4 regions of the Leclercia sp. AS011 genome follow, and region 1 is predicted to be linked to each of the others. Evidence: predicted binding sites of a transcription regulator. Region 1 holds the regulator's gene; each other region holds the start of a gene.
What was found. Region 1 encodes sigma-54, which starts transcription at its own class of promoters, with help from an activator protein. Its sites were predicted from a motif close to GTTGGCACANNTTTCGCTNT; they were not measured.

Region 1 (3,448 bases):
TGGCCGTCAGCCTGCCTGCACTTGCTGTGACGGGTGATACCGAGCAGCCAATTCATATCGAATCCGATACGCAATCGCTCGATATGCAGGGCAACGTGGTGACCTTTACCGGCAATGTTGTCGTGACGCAGGGCACCATCAAAATCAACGCCGATAAGGTGGTGGTGACGCGTCCTGGCGGGGAAGACGGTAAAGAGATTATCGATGGCTACGGCAATCCGGCCACTTTCTACCAGATGCAGGACAACGGTAAGCCGGTGAAAGGCCACGCCTCCCAGATGCACTACGAGCTGGCGAAAGACTTCGTGGTGCTGACCGGCAATGCGTTCCTCGAGCAGCTCGACAGCAACATCAAGGGCGACAAGATCACCTATCTGGTGAAAGAGCAAAAAATGCAGGCCTTCAGTGAGAAAGGCAAACGCGTAACGACCGTCCTGGTCCCATCGCAGCTGCAGGACAAAAATAACACTCAGGCCCCGGCACAGAAAAAGAGTAACTAATTCGTTATGGCAACATTAACTGCAAAGAATCTCGCCAAAGCCTACAAGGGCCGTCGCGTAGTGGAAGATGTCAGTTTGACCGTCAACTCCGGCGAAATTGTCGGCCTGTTAGGTCCTAACGGTGCGGGTAAAACCACCACCTTTTATATGGTGGTCGGCATTGTTCCGCGCGATGCGGGTAACATCATCATTGATGACGAAGACATCAGCCTGCTGCCTCTCCACGCGCGTGCCCGTCGCGGCATCGGTTACCTGCCGCAGGAAGCCTCCATTTTTCGCCGTCTGAGCGTCTTCGACAACCTGATGGCGGTGCTGCAGATCCGTGACGACTTGACCGCCGAACAGCGTCAGGATCGCGCCAACGAGCTGATGGAAGAGTTTCATATCGAACATCTGCGCGACAGCCTGGGTCAGGCCCTCTCCGGCGGTGAACGCCGCCGCGTGGAAATTGCCCGTGCGCTGGCCGCCAACCCGAAATTCATTCTCCTCGATGAACCTTTCGCGGGCGTTGACCCGATTTCGGTTATCGACATCAAACGGATTATCGAGCATCTGCGCGACAGCGGCCTGGGGGTTCTGATTACCGACCACAACGTGCGTGAGACGCTGGCGGTCTGTGAGCGTGCCTACATCGTCAGCCAGGGCCATCTTATTGCTCACGGTACCCCGCAGCAGATCCTCGAAGACGATCATGTTAAGCGCGTGTATCTTGGGGAAGACTTCAGACTCTGATAGGGTAGAAGTTCAGTCTCGCGTAAACGGAGAAAAATGCTCTGAACATGAAGCAAGGTTTGCAATTAAGGCTCAGCCAACAGCTGGCAATGACGCCGCAGTTACAACAGGCTATCCGTCTGTTGCAGCTGTCGACGCTGGAACTTCAGCAGGAGCTGCAGCAAGCGCTGGACAGTAATCCCCTGCTTGAGCAAACCGATCTTCACGACGAGGTAGAAACTCAGCAAACCCAGGACAACGAAACGCTCGACAGCGTGGACGCGCTGGAGCAAAAAGAGATGCCAGACGAGCTCCCTCTCGATGCCAGCTGGGATGAGATCTACACCGCCGGTACGCCATCCGGCACGCGCGCAGACTACCAGGACGATGAATTACCGGTTTATCAGGGCGAGACTACCCAGTCGCTACAGGATTACCTGATGTGGCAGGTGGAGCTGACGCCATTCTCTGATACCGATCGCGCCATCGCCACCTCCATTGTCGATGCCGTCGATGAGACCGGCTATTTGACCGTGTCGCTGGACGACATTCTGGAAAGCATCGGCGACGACGAGATCGAGCCTGAAGAGGTCGAAGCGGTTCTCAAGCGCGTGCAGCGTTTTGATCCGATCGGCGTCGCGGCACGCGACTTACGCGACTGCCTGCTGATCCAGCTTTCGCAGTTCGTCAAAGAGACGCCGTGGCTGGAAGAGGCGCGCCTGATCGTCAGCGAACATCTGGATCTGCTGGCTAACCATGACTTCCGCTCCCTGATGCGCGTCACGCGGCTGAAAGAAGAGATCCTGAAAGAAGCGGTCAATCTGATTCAGTCGCTGGATCCGCGTCCGGGTCAGTCCATCCAGACCAGCGAACCCGAGTACGTCATCCCCGACGTGCTGGTGCGCAAGCATAACGGCCTGTGGACCGTGGAACTCAATTCCGACAGCATCCCGCGTCTGCAAATCAATCAGCAGTACGCCTCGATGTGTACCAGCTCGCGCAACGACTCGGATAACCAGTTTATCCGCAGCAATCTTCAGGAGGCGCGTTGGCTGATTAAAAGCCTCGAGAGCCGCAATGATACCCTGCTGCGCGTCAGCCGCTGCATCGTTGAGCAGCAGCAGGCCTTTTTCGAACAGGGTGAAGAGTTTATGAAGCCGATGGTGCTGGCCGATATCGCCCAGGCCGTCGAGATGCATGAATCGACGATTTCCCGCGTGACGACGCAGAAGTATCTCCACAGTCCGCGCGGTATTTTTGAGCTTAAGTATTTTTTCTCCAGCCATGTCAACACCGAAGGCGGCGGCGAAGCCTCGTCGACGGCCATCCGGGCGCTGGTGAAAAAATTGATCGCCGCGGAAAACCCCGCGAAACCACTGAGCGACAGTAAGTTAACCACCATGCTGTCCGATCAAGGTATCATGGTGGCACGCCGTACTGTTGCGAAGTATCGAGAGTCTTTATCCATTCCGCCGTCAAACCAGCGTAAACAACTGGTCTGACACAACCGATAAGGAAGACACTATGCAGCTCAACATCACTGGACACAACGTCGAGATCACTGAAGCTCTGCGCGAGTTTGTGAATACAAAATTCGCCAAGCTTGAGCAGTATTTCGAAAGGATCAATCAGGTCTACATTGTGTTAAAAGTGGAAAAAGTGACTCATATCTCGGATGCGACCCTGCATGTCAACGGAGGCGAGATCCATGCCAGTGCGGAAGGACAAGACATGTACGCGGCTATCGACGGCTTGATTGACAAGCTGGCACGACAGCTAAACAAACATAAAGATAAACTGAAACAACACTAATTGTCCGGGCAGTTAACGGGTGCAGGTTGGCCTGTTGTGAAACACAACGGGCCCTTTGTACAGTTAGCGCTTAGGTGAAATTATGATGAATAACGATTCAACTCTACAACTGAGCAGTGTCCTTAATCAGGAATGTACCCGCAGTGCCGTCCACTGCCAGAGCAAAAAACGTGCGCTGGAGATCATCAGTGAACTGGCCGCAAAACAGCTGAGCCTGCCGCCGCAAGTAGTCTTTGAAGCGATCCTGACCCGCGAAAAAATGGGCAGTACCGGCATCGGCAACGGCATCGCCATTCCCCATGGCAAACTTGAAGAGGATACGCTGCGCGCTGTAGGCGTGTTTGTTCAGCTGGAAACACCTATCGCTTTTGATGCCATTGATAACCAGCCTGTCGATTTGCTGTTTGCCCTGCTGGTGCCAGCCG
Region 2 (3,448 bases), on a different contig from region 1:
AGGTTCATCATCTCCGAGGTCATCGGCGGGACAATCACGCGATAGGCGTTCGGCAGCAGCACATAGCGATAAGCCTGCGGTAAGGTCAGGCCCATCGCCAGGGCAGCATTTTTCTGTCCACGGGGCAGGGACTGGATCGCCGCGCGCACCTGCTCGCACACGCGGGCGGCGGTAAACAGGCCCAGACAGAGCATGGAGGAGACAAAGAACTGAACGTTAGGATCCAGCTCCGACTTGAACCACATGCCGATATCTTCCGGCAGCAGTTCCGGGATAACCAGATACCAGGTAAAGAACTGCACGATTAACGGAACGTTACGGAACAGTTCGACGTAACAGGTTCCCAGCGAGGAGAGAAAACGGTTAGGCACGGTACGTAAAATACCGAACAGCGAGCCGACGAGGAAGGCAATGATCCAGGCGGTGATCGACAGTGCGACCGTGACCTGAAAACCGCTCCACAGCCAGCCAAGATAGGTGGTGTTGCCGAACGGGGCTTGCTGCAGAAAAATGCCCCAGTTCCAGTCGATTGACATAATAAACTCCAGAAAAAAAAGGGTAGCAGCGCTACCCTCGAAGATTGGTGAGAGGCTTTAATCATCGCGCTGAGTGGGGAACGACCACTCAGCGTTTAGTCTGTCCGCGCTTCCCGACAATCGAGAGGGCAGGAGGTCCCGCCCCTTAATGGTTCTAATTAGTTAAGTGCCTTGTCATTCGGTTCTTTAAACAGCGCCTTCATGTCGTCAGACAGCTCAAAGTTCATGTTCAGATTTTTTGGTGGGATTGGGTTCTTGAACCACTTATCGAACCATTTTTCCGCGTCGCCGGAGGTCTGAACCTGAGCGATGGTGTCATCGACCAGTTTCTTAAATTCCGCGTCATCTTTACGCATCATGCAGCCATAGGCCTCTTTGGACTGCGCGGTGCCGACGATTTCCCAGTTGTCTGGTTTCTTCGCTTTCGCACGCTCACCGGCCAGCAGGGCATCATCCATCATAAAGGCCACCGCACGACCGCTCTCCAGGGTACGGAAAGAGTCACCGTGGTCTTTGGCGCTGATGATGCGCATGTCCATTTTCTTCTCTTCGTTCAGCTTGTGCAGCAGCACTTCAGAGGTGGTACCGGAGGTCACAACGACGGCTTTGCCTTTCAGATCGGCGAAGTCTTTAATCTCGCCGCCTTTTTTGGTCAGCAGACGGGTACCGACCACGAAGATGGTGTCGGAGAAGGCAGCCTGTTTCTGACGCTCAAGGTTGTTGGTGGTGGAACCACACTCAAAATCGAAGGTGCCATTTTGCAGCAGCGGGATACGGTTTTGCGAAGTGATTGGGATCAGCTTCACTTCCAGATCCGGCTTGTTCAGTTTTTTCTTCACCGCGTCAACGATGGCGTTGGAGTAAGCCTGAGAGTAACCCACGACCTTTTGCGTGTTGTCGTAGTATGAGAATGGAACAGAGGATTCACGGTGGCCGACCACAATCACGCCGTTTTTCGCGATCTTTTCCAGGGTACCGCCCGCTGCCGGGGCAGCATCTTCGGCGTGCACCACGCCTGCAGACAATCCCATTACCAGCATTGCTGTGGCCAGTTTACGTAATTGCATATCCAACTCCTTTTTTATCAGCGTCAGGTGCGCATTGATATTCGGTGTGATGTTGTTATAACTCGCGCGATACGAGTGCAGTGTTATACGTGTTTGTTAACATTTAGTTTGGCTTAATGTAAAGATTTTGCAGCGTTATTGTTTATTTTTGCGAAGCGCGCCGCACCATTCAGAGGCATAAATCTGCCGTTGCACCGTTTCGGTGCTTCCGGTGATCTACGCTGGTGCGACCCGGTTGCACATTAAGCCAAATCGCGTTTGCTTGAATAAACAAAGCAATAGACGTGCCAGAATTGGGGGTGCGGGGAATTGCCCGGCGGTGCGTTGCTTGCCGGGCCTAAAAAAGTAGGCCGGGTAAGGCGAAGCCGCCACCCGGCAACAGAGAGGAAATGTTACTTACGACGCTGACGAAGGCTCATCAGCACGGTGCCAAAGCCGAACAGCACGGTCAGGATCCACAGCGGCCAGTTGCCGGTACGGGCGTACGGCGTCAGTCCGCTGGTCGGCGTGACTTTTGCCGTCAGCACGTCGCGGGTGAACTGCGGCAGCATGGCCTGAATTTCCCCCTGCGGACCAATCACGGCGGTAATACCGTTGTTGGTGCTGCGCAGCAGCGGGCGCGCCAGCTCCAGCGAGCGCATACGTGCCATCTGGAAGTGCTGCCACGGGCCGATCGACTTACCGAACCAGGCATCGTTAGAGATGGTCAGCAGATAGTCGGTGTTCGGACGGAAATTATCCCGCACCTGTTCGCCGAGGATGATCTCGTAGCAAATGGCAGCGGTCAGCAGGAAGCCGTGGGCGCTCAGCTGAGGCTGAACGTAAGAGCCCCGGCTAAACGAGGACATGGGTAAATCGAAGAACGGGGCCAGCGGACGCAGAATCGACTCCAGCGGCACAAACTCACCGAACGGCACCAGGTGATTTTTATTGTAGCGGTTGGTCGATTCGTAGCTGTACGGGTTGTCTTTCCCCAGCGTAATGATGGTGTTGTAAGTGTCGTAACGGTTCTGCTTGTTCAGACGCGCATCGACAATACCGGTGATCAGCGTGGTGTCACGGGCGCGCAGCAGATCGTCCATCATGCCGAGAAAACGCTGCTGGTTGATCTCCAGATCCGGGATCGCCGACTCTGGCCAGATAATCAGCTGGGATTTGCCCATCTCTTTTTGGGTGGCATCCAGATAAATTTTCAGGGTGTTGACCAGCTGACCTTCATCCCATTTCAGCGACTGAGGAATATTCCCCTGCACCATCGATACCTGGGTGGCACGTTCCGGCTCAAGGGTAAACCACTGGATATAGCGCAGCGGGAACGGCAGGGCAAAGAGGATCAGCGCCGCCGCCAGCGGACGCCAGTTGCGCTGCACCAGCGCCAGTACCAGCAGGCCGCTCACCACCATCAAGAGGAAGTTGATTGCCTCAACGCCCATCACCGGCGCCAGCCCTTTCAGCGGGCCGTCAATCTGGCTGTAGCCGAACTGCAGCCAGGGGAAGCCGGTTAACACCCAGCCGCGCAGGAATTCGCTGCACTGCCAGACCACCGGAGCGGCAATCGCCACCCGCAGCCAGCTGGTTTTCGGCCACAGGCGCGACAAAATACCGGCAAACAGACCGGTATAGAGCGAAAGGTAAGCCGCCAGCAGTACCACGAGGAAGACATTGACCGGACCCGGCATGCCGCCAAATTGCGCGATACTGACGTAAACCCAGTTAATACCGGAGCCAAACAGGCCCAGACCCCAGAAATAGCCAATCGCCGCCGCCTGTACCGGGCGTCGGTTAAGCGTCAGCCCTTGTAACCCCATCAGGGAGAGGAGGGCTGCAGGCCAGAAGTCATAAGGG
Region 3 (3,448 bases), on a different contig from region 1:
AGGTCGGCAGCCGCGGCGGCGGCACAGGCGCAGGCTTCCTGTTCTGGTGAGGCTTTAGCGGCCGCTTCTGGCAGCGGAGCGAGCGCCCACTGACGTGCAATGTCGCGGCCGTGCTGACGGCAAATTTCCAGCGCATCCAGATCCGGACGCCATTTCGCCTTCAGGCTCATGGACATCTCAAAGCCCGCATCCTGCAAACGAGTGGAGAGACGGTCGACCGCGCCGCCGCTCCAGCCGTGGGAGCCAAAGGCGCTGGCGCGTTTGTTGCGGAAGCGCAGGCCGGTCATCTCTTCCACCAGGCCGGCAATTTTCGGCATCATCACGTTGTTCATGGTGGAGGTCCCCACCAGCACGCCTTTGGAGCGGAAAACGTTGGTCAGAATGTCGTTCTTGTCGCTGCGCGCCACGTTGAAGATTTTCACCGCCACGTTCGGGTCCACTTCGTTGATGCCCTGGGCAATCGCGTCGGCCATCATGCGGGTGTTGTTGGACATGGTGTCGTAGAAAAGGGTAATGCGATCTTCCTGATAGTCCGCCGCCCACTTCAGATACTGCTCGACGATTTGGGTGGGGTTGTCACGCCATACCACCCCGTGGGAGGTGGCAATCATATCCACCGGCAGGTTGAAGCCGAGGATTTCGGTAATTTTTGGCGTGACCAGACGGCTGAACGGGGTCAGGATGTTGGCGTAGTAGCGCTGGCACTGCTCATACAGCTCGGCCTGATCCACTTCGTCATTGAACAGACGTTCGTCGCAGTAGTGCTGGCCGAAGGCGTCGTTACTGAACAGCACGGCGTCGCCGGTCATGTAGGTCATCATGCTGTCCGGCCAGTGCAGCATCGGGGTTTCCACGAAGATCAGCTGTTTGCCGTTGCCGATATCCAGTGAGTCACCGGTTTTCACCACGTTGAAATTCCACTCCGGATGGTGGTGATGACCATTGATGGAGTCGATGGCGTTATTGGTGCAGTAGATCGGGGTGTCTGGAATGCAGGACATCAGCTCGGTCAGGGCACCGGCGTGATCTTCTTCAGCATGGTTAATGATAATGTAGTCGATATCGGCCAGGTCAATTTCACTGCGCAGGTTTTGCACGAATTCACGGCTGAATTTATGATCGACGGTGTCGATCAGGACGTTTTTCTCTTCCCGGATGAGATAGCTGTTATAGCTGCTGCCGCGCAGCGTTTTGTACTCCGTACCGTGAAAATCACGTACTTCCCAGTCACGTTGACCCACCCAATGAATATTGTTTTTAACCAGAATAGACATAGCAACCTCAACTTAATACAGCGAAATTAAACGAAAGATGTAAGAGTAATTGCAGGTTGCGTGCCAACTTTTTATTTTGTTGATTTTAATGGTTTTTTAAAATAATAACTCCTGATGGGTAGTCAATTTGACTGTCCTTGATATAGTCAATATGACAAGATGCATTGTCAAAATGACAGCGAGGCGAGAATGAGTTTTTCCGTAGAGGTGCTGGCGAAAATCGCCATTGAATTGCAGAGCGGTATCGGCCATCAGGATCGTTTTCAGCGACTGATCTCCACCCTGCGTCACGTGCTGGACTGCGATGCCTCGGCGCTGCTGCGCTATGAAGGGCGGCAGTTTATCCCGCTGGCGATCGACGGCCTGGCCCAGGACGTGCTGGGGCGGCGCTTTACCCTGGAGGGCCATCCGCGGCTGGAGACCATCGCCCGCGCCGGGGATGTGGTGCGCTTCCCGGCCGACAGCGACCTGCCCGATCCCTACGACGGCCTGATCCCCGGCCAGGAGAGCCTGAAGGTCCACGCCTGTATCGGCCTGCCGCTGTTTGCCGGGCAGAACCTGATTGGCGCTCTCACCCTCGACGGCATGTCGCCGGATCAGTTCGATACCTTCAGCGACGAGGAGCTGAGGCTGATTGCCGCCCTCGCCGCCGGGGCGCTGAACAACGCCCTGCTGATTGAACAGCTCGAGAGCCAGAACAGCCTGCCCGCGGGTCCGGCGGCCTTTGAGCAGGTGAAAAATACCGAGATGATCGGCCTGTCGCCGGGCATGATGAGCCTGAAAAAAGAGATTGAGATTGTCGCCGCCTCCGACCTGAACGTGCTGATCGAGGGCGAAACCGGCACCGGCAAAGAGCTGGTGGCGAAAGCTATCCATGAGGCCTCGCCACGGGCGGTCAATCCGCTGGTCTATCTCAACTGCGCCGCGCTGCCGGAGAGCGTGGCGGAAAGTGAGCTGTTCGGCCACGTCAAAGGGGCCTTTACCGGGGCCATCAGCAACCGCAGCGGCAAGTTTGAGATGGCCGATAACGGCACCCTGTTCCTCGATGAGATTGGCGAGCTGTCGCTGGCGCTGCAGGCCAAGCTGCTGCGGGTACTGCAGTACGGCGATATCCAGCGGGTGGGCGACGACCGCAGCCTGCGGGTTGACGTGCGGGTGCTGGCGGCCACCAATCGCGACCTGCGTGAAGAGGTGCTGGCCGGGAACTTCCGCGCCGACCTGTTCCATCGCCTGAGCGTTTTCCCGCTTTCGGTGCCGCCGCTGCGCGAGCGGGGCGAGGACGTGGTGCTGCTGGCGGGCTATTTCTGCGAACAGTGTCGGTTGCGGATGGGGTTATCCCGGGTGGTGCTCAGCCCCGGCGCACGGGCACACCTGCTGAGCTATGGCTGGCCGGGCAACGTGCGCGAGCTGGAACATGCCATCCACCGGGCGGTGGTGCTGGCCCGGGCCGCGCGGCTGGGGGATGACGTGGTGATCCACGCCCGGCATTTTGCCCTGCATGATGAGAACACGCCTGCGGTCACGCCGGAAACTCCGCTGGTGGTGAATCAGAATCTGCGTGAGGCAACGGAAGCGTTTCAACGTCAGTTGATTACCCGGGCGCTGGAGCAGAATGGCCGCAGCTGGGCGGCGAGCGCAAGGGCGCTGGAGACCGACGTCGCCAACCTGCACCGGCTGGCGAAACGTCTGGGTCTGAAGAGTTAGATGATGCCTGCCTGGTAGAAATCCTGCAAGTTGATGGCACCGCACAGGTGACCAGAGTCGTCCACCACCGGGGCGGCGGTGATTTTGCGCTTCAGCAGCAGCTCTTTGGCTTCGATGGCGCGGCTGTCGGCCTTCAGCGTCAGGCCGCCGGTGGTCATGGCGCTGCTGACGTTCACCTCCAGTTTACCGCCGCCCACCAGCCAGCGACGCAGGTCGCCGTCGGTGAAGACGCCTTTTACCTGGCGGTCGTCATCGCAGACCGCCACCAGACCCAGCCCGGTGCGGCTCAGCTCCAGCATCGCATCCATCACGCTGGCGTTCAGCTTCACCTGCGGAGTTGCCTCGTCGGTGCGCATCAGGTGGTGCACCTTATTCAGCAGGCGTGCACCCAGCGCCCCGGCTGGGTGGGAGCGGGCAAAATCTTCTTCATTAAAGCCGCGAGCCTGCATTACCGCCATCGCCAGCGCATC
Region 4 (3,448 bases), on a different contig from region 1:
GGGGTGGCACTGGCGGTACTGGCGCTGCTGCTGCCGTCGCTGCTGGTCTGGCAGAGCCGTAAGCATCATCCTGAAGGTGACTACCGGGTGCCCGGCGGGAAACCGGCGCTGTGTCTGGTCTTCGCCTGCGGGATTGCGATCGTGCTGGTGCAGTTCGGGATTGCGGCGGGGCTATTACCGGAAGTGGGATAAATAAATGCCGGGTGGCGCTGCGCTTACCCGGCCTACGAATATTGTAGGCCCGTGCAAGCGAAGCGCCGCCGGGCGCTGTTAATGCAGACAGCAGTTCTTAAACTTTTTACCGCTGCCGCACGGGCAAGGATCGTTGCGCCCGACTTTGGTGCCGTTGATCACCGGCTGCTGGGCGACCGGCTCCTGCGGGTTGGCAATCCAGTAGTTGTACAGACGCAGCGCCGCCGGGCGAATGTTCTCGATGCTCTGCTGGAACTCCTCTTCGCTGAAGCTATCCAGACGCTCAAAGTTCTCTTCTGAGCCGTGCAGAGCGATCAAATCCAGATCGGCACGCAGGGACTCCGGCAGGGATGACCAGTCGGTCAAGGCCACGCCGCGCATATAGCCGAAGCACCACTCTTCCACCACGGTATAGGTCTCACCCTCGACATCATTCATGCCGAACATAGGTTCAAACTGATCCGGGTAATCGCTCAGGCGCTCGGCGATATCGTTCATGTGCTTGAAGCAGAGATCGATAAAGCGGTTCATCTCACGATCGTTCTTCCAGCGCGGAATGTATTTTTCGCCACCCCACACCGCCACCAGCCAGCGATCCGGCTCAACCACCACCGGGCCAGACAGCACCGCGGTCAGCATCCCGTCGAGCTCCGAGACGTCCATCACGGACTCGCCGTCATGACCGTAGGTCATTAAGGTCTCTTCCAGCCACTCCATTTCGGTTTCGTTTAACGGGCCTTCGGTCATGGGTAAATCTCCTGCAGAATAGAATTGCGTGCAGGGTAACACAGAAACCGCCCTTCACGATTCTATTCCCCTGCGCTTGCCGGGCGCTTTTGTGGTGCAAAAGGGTCCAAATCGTGACCGTTGCACAACTTATGTGCTTTGTTGTTAATGAGATGTGATCCCCGCTGTAATTTCGCTGCGTGGTGCCGGGTGGCTTAAAACGGCGCTCTATACTGAAAATTGTCGAAACACCGGCAATTGGCTGCCGTTCTGGCAACCATTTTGCTTACTGTTGTGCTGAGGGTGAAAACCCTCAGGCAATCTCGCCTGTTTCTGCGGTATGTCGTCCGTTTAGTGCATTACGTTTTGAATACGTTTTGGATTGGGTACGCCTCCGGCGTTCGACTACACAGGGTTGTGCCAAAAACCACTCAGAAAAGGTACATAATAATGTCGCTGAAATTGATCAGAAGTCCTCTCTCTATCGTGCTGGCAGGGTGTCTGGTGACGGCGTTTTCCGCCCAGGCTGATATCGTTATTGGCGTAGCGGGCCCCTTCACCGGACCGAACGCCACCTACGGGGACCAGTACTGGCACGGCGCGACCCAGGCCGCGGAAGACATTAACGCCGCGGGCGGCATTAATGGCGAGAAGATCAAACTGGTGCAGGGCGATGACGCCTGCGAGCCGAAACAGGCCGTCTCGGTCGCTAACCGTCTGGTCGATCAGGATAAGGTCAAAGCCGTGGTCGGTCACTTCTGCTCCTCCTCCACCATGCCAGCCTCCGAGGTCTATAACGACGCTGGCGTACTGGCTATTACCCCCGGCTCCACCAACCCACAGATCACCGAGCGCGGCATGAGCGACATGTTCCGCATGTGCGGTCGCGATGACCAGCAGGGCCAGGTCGCCGCTGATTTCATTATTGATAAGCTGAAAGCCAAACGGGTGGTGATCATTCACGACAAAGACACCTACGGCCAGGGGCTGGCGGATGCCACCAAAGCGGCGCTGGCGAAACGCGACGTGAAGGACGTGATGTATGAAGGCCTGTCTCGCGGTGAAAAAGACTTTAACGCGCTGGTGACCAAAATCGGCGCCCAGAAGCCAGACGTGGTCTTCTTCGGCGGCTGTCACCCGGAAGCGGGGCCGCTGGTGCGCCAGATGCGTGAGCAGGGCGTGCAGGCCAAATTCTTCTCCGGCGACTGCATCGTCAACGAAGAGATGGTCACCGCCGCCGGGGGACCGCAGTACACCAACGGCATCTATATGACCTTCGGCAAAGACCCGCGCCTGATCCCGGAAGGCAAAGCGGTCATCGACAAATTCCGCGCCAGTAAATTCGAGCCGGAAGGCTACACCCTCTACGCCTACGCCTCTATCCAGGCCATTGCAGCGGCCTTTAAAGCCACCGGCGGGGCCGATCCGGCCAAAGCCAGCGAGTGGCTGAAGGCCAATTCGGTGGATACCGTGATGGGCAAAAAATCCTGGGACAGCAAAGGCGACCTGAAAGTCTCTGACTACGTGGTGTATGAGTGGGACGACAAGGGTAAATATAAGGAAGTGCAGTAACGGGACGGAATCACGCTCAACGTCGGTATGGCGACAACCCGACGCACTATAACCATCGGGCCGCCCCGCAACGGGCGGCCTGTAACACGAGCGCGCGATGATGGAAACTTTCTTTCTGCAGCAGTTAATCAATGGCCTGACGCTGGGGTCGGTCTACGGCCTGATCGCCATCGGCTACACCATGGTCTACGGCATTATCGGCATGATTAACTTCGCCCACGGCGAAGTGTATATGATCTCCGCCTATCTCTGCGCCATCGGCCTGGCGCTCCTCTCCTTCTTCGGGCTGGAATCCTTTCCGCTGCTGATCCTCGGCACGCTGGTCTTCACTATCGTGGTGACGGGGGTGTATGGCTGGACCATCGAGCGCATCGCCTATAAACCGCTGCGTAACTCCACGCGCCTGGCACCGCTGATCTCCGCCATCGGCATGTCGCTGATCCTGCAAAACTACGCCCAGATCAGCCAGGGCCCGCGTCAGCAGGGGGTGCCTACCATGCTCGACGGGGTGCTGCGTTTTCATATTGGCGAGGGCTTTGTGCAGATCACCTACACCAAAGTCTTCATTCTGATCGCCTCGTTCACCGGGATGCTGCTGCTCACCTGGATCATCAGCAATACCCGGCTGGGGCGGATGTGTCGCGCCGTGCAGCAGGATCGCAAGATGGCCTCGATTCTCGGCATCAATACCGACCGGATTATCTCCCTGGTGTTCGTGATTGGCGCGGCGATGGCCGGGCTGGCGGGGGTGCTGATCACCATGAACTACGGCACCTTTGATTTTTACGCCGGGTTTATTATCGGGATTAAAGCCTTTACCGCCGCCGTCCTCGGGGGGATCGGCTCCCTGCCCGGCGCGATGCTGGGGGGACTGATCCTCGGCATTGCCGAGGCGCAGTTCTCCGGCATGGTGAACTCCGACTATAAAGACGTGTTCTCCTTTGGATTGCTGGTGGTG

Region 2: WFO70_RS10730 (amino acid ABC transporter substrate-binding protein) is a predicted target of sigma-54. The motif match lies at 1,876-1,895, and genes of this name have one in related genera.
Region 3: norV (anaerobic nitric oxide reductase flavorubredoxin) is a predicted target of sigma-54. The motif match lies at 1,323-1,342, and genes of this name have one in related genera.
Region 4: WFO70_RS02735 (branched-chain amino acid ABC transporter substrate-binding protein) is a predicted target of sigma-54. The motif match lies at 1,188-1,207, and genes of this name have one in related genera.

The regions. Positions count from the first base shown of each region.
Region 1 covers NZ_JBBCMA010000004.1:82,883-86,330, reverse strand. Annotated here, with positions in the region: gene lptA (lipopolysaccharide ABC transporter substrate-binding protein LptA) at 1-500, shown strand, start outside; gene lptB (LPS export ABC transporter ATP-binding protein) at 507-1,232, shown strand; gene rpoN (RNA polymerase factor sigma-54) at 1,280-2,713, shown strand; gene hpf (ribosome hibernation promoting factor) at 2,736-3,023, shown strand; gene ptsN (PTS IIA-like nitrogen regulatory protein PtsN) at 3,106-3,448, shown strand, end outside.
Region 2 covers NZ_JBBCMA010000001.1:2,252,697-2,256,144, reverse strand. Annotated here, with positions in the region: gene gltJ (glutamate/aspartate ABC transporter permease GltJ) at 1-536, opposite strand, end outside; gene WFO70_RS10730 (amino acid ABC transporter substrate-binding protein) at 695-1,603, opposite strand; gene lnt (apolipoprotein N-acyltransferase) at 1,996-3,448, opposite strand, start outside.
Region 3 covers NZ_JBBCMA010000003.1:205,173-208,620, forward strand. Annotated here, with positions in the region: gene norV (anaerobic nitric oxide reductase flavorubredoxin) at 1-1,274, opposite strand, end outside; gene norR (nitric oxide reductase transcriptional regulator NorR) at 1,464-2,978, shown strand; gene gutQ (arabinose-5-phosphate isomerase GutQ) at 2,975-3,448, opposite strand, start outside.
Region 4 covers NZ_JBBCMA010000001.1:587,272-590,719, reverse strand. Annotated here, with positions in the region: gene tyrP (tyrosine transporter TyrP) at 1-192, shown strand, start outside; gene WFO70_RS02740 (YecA/YgfB family protein) at 271-939, opposite strand; gene WFO70_RS02735 (branched-chain amino acid ABC transporter substrate-binding protein) at 1,369-2,490, shown strand; gene WFO70_RS02730 (ABC transporter permease subunit) at 2,591-3,448, shown strand, end outside.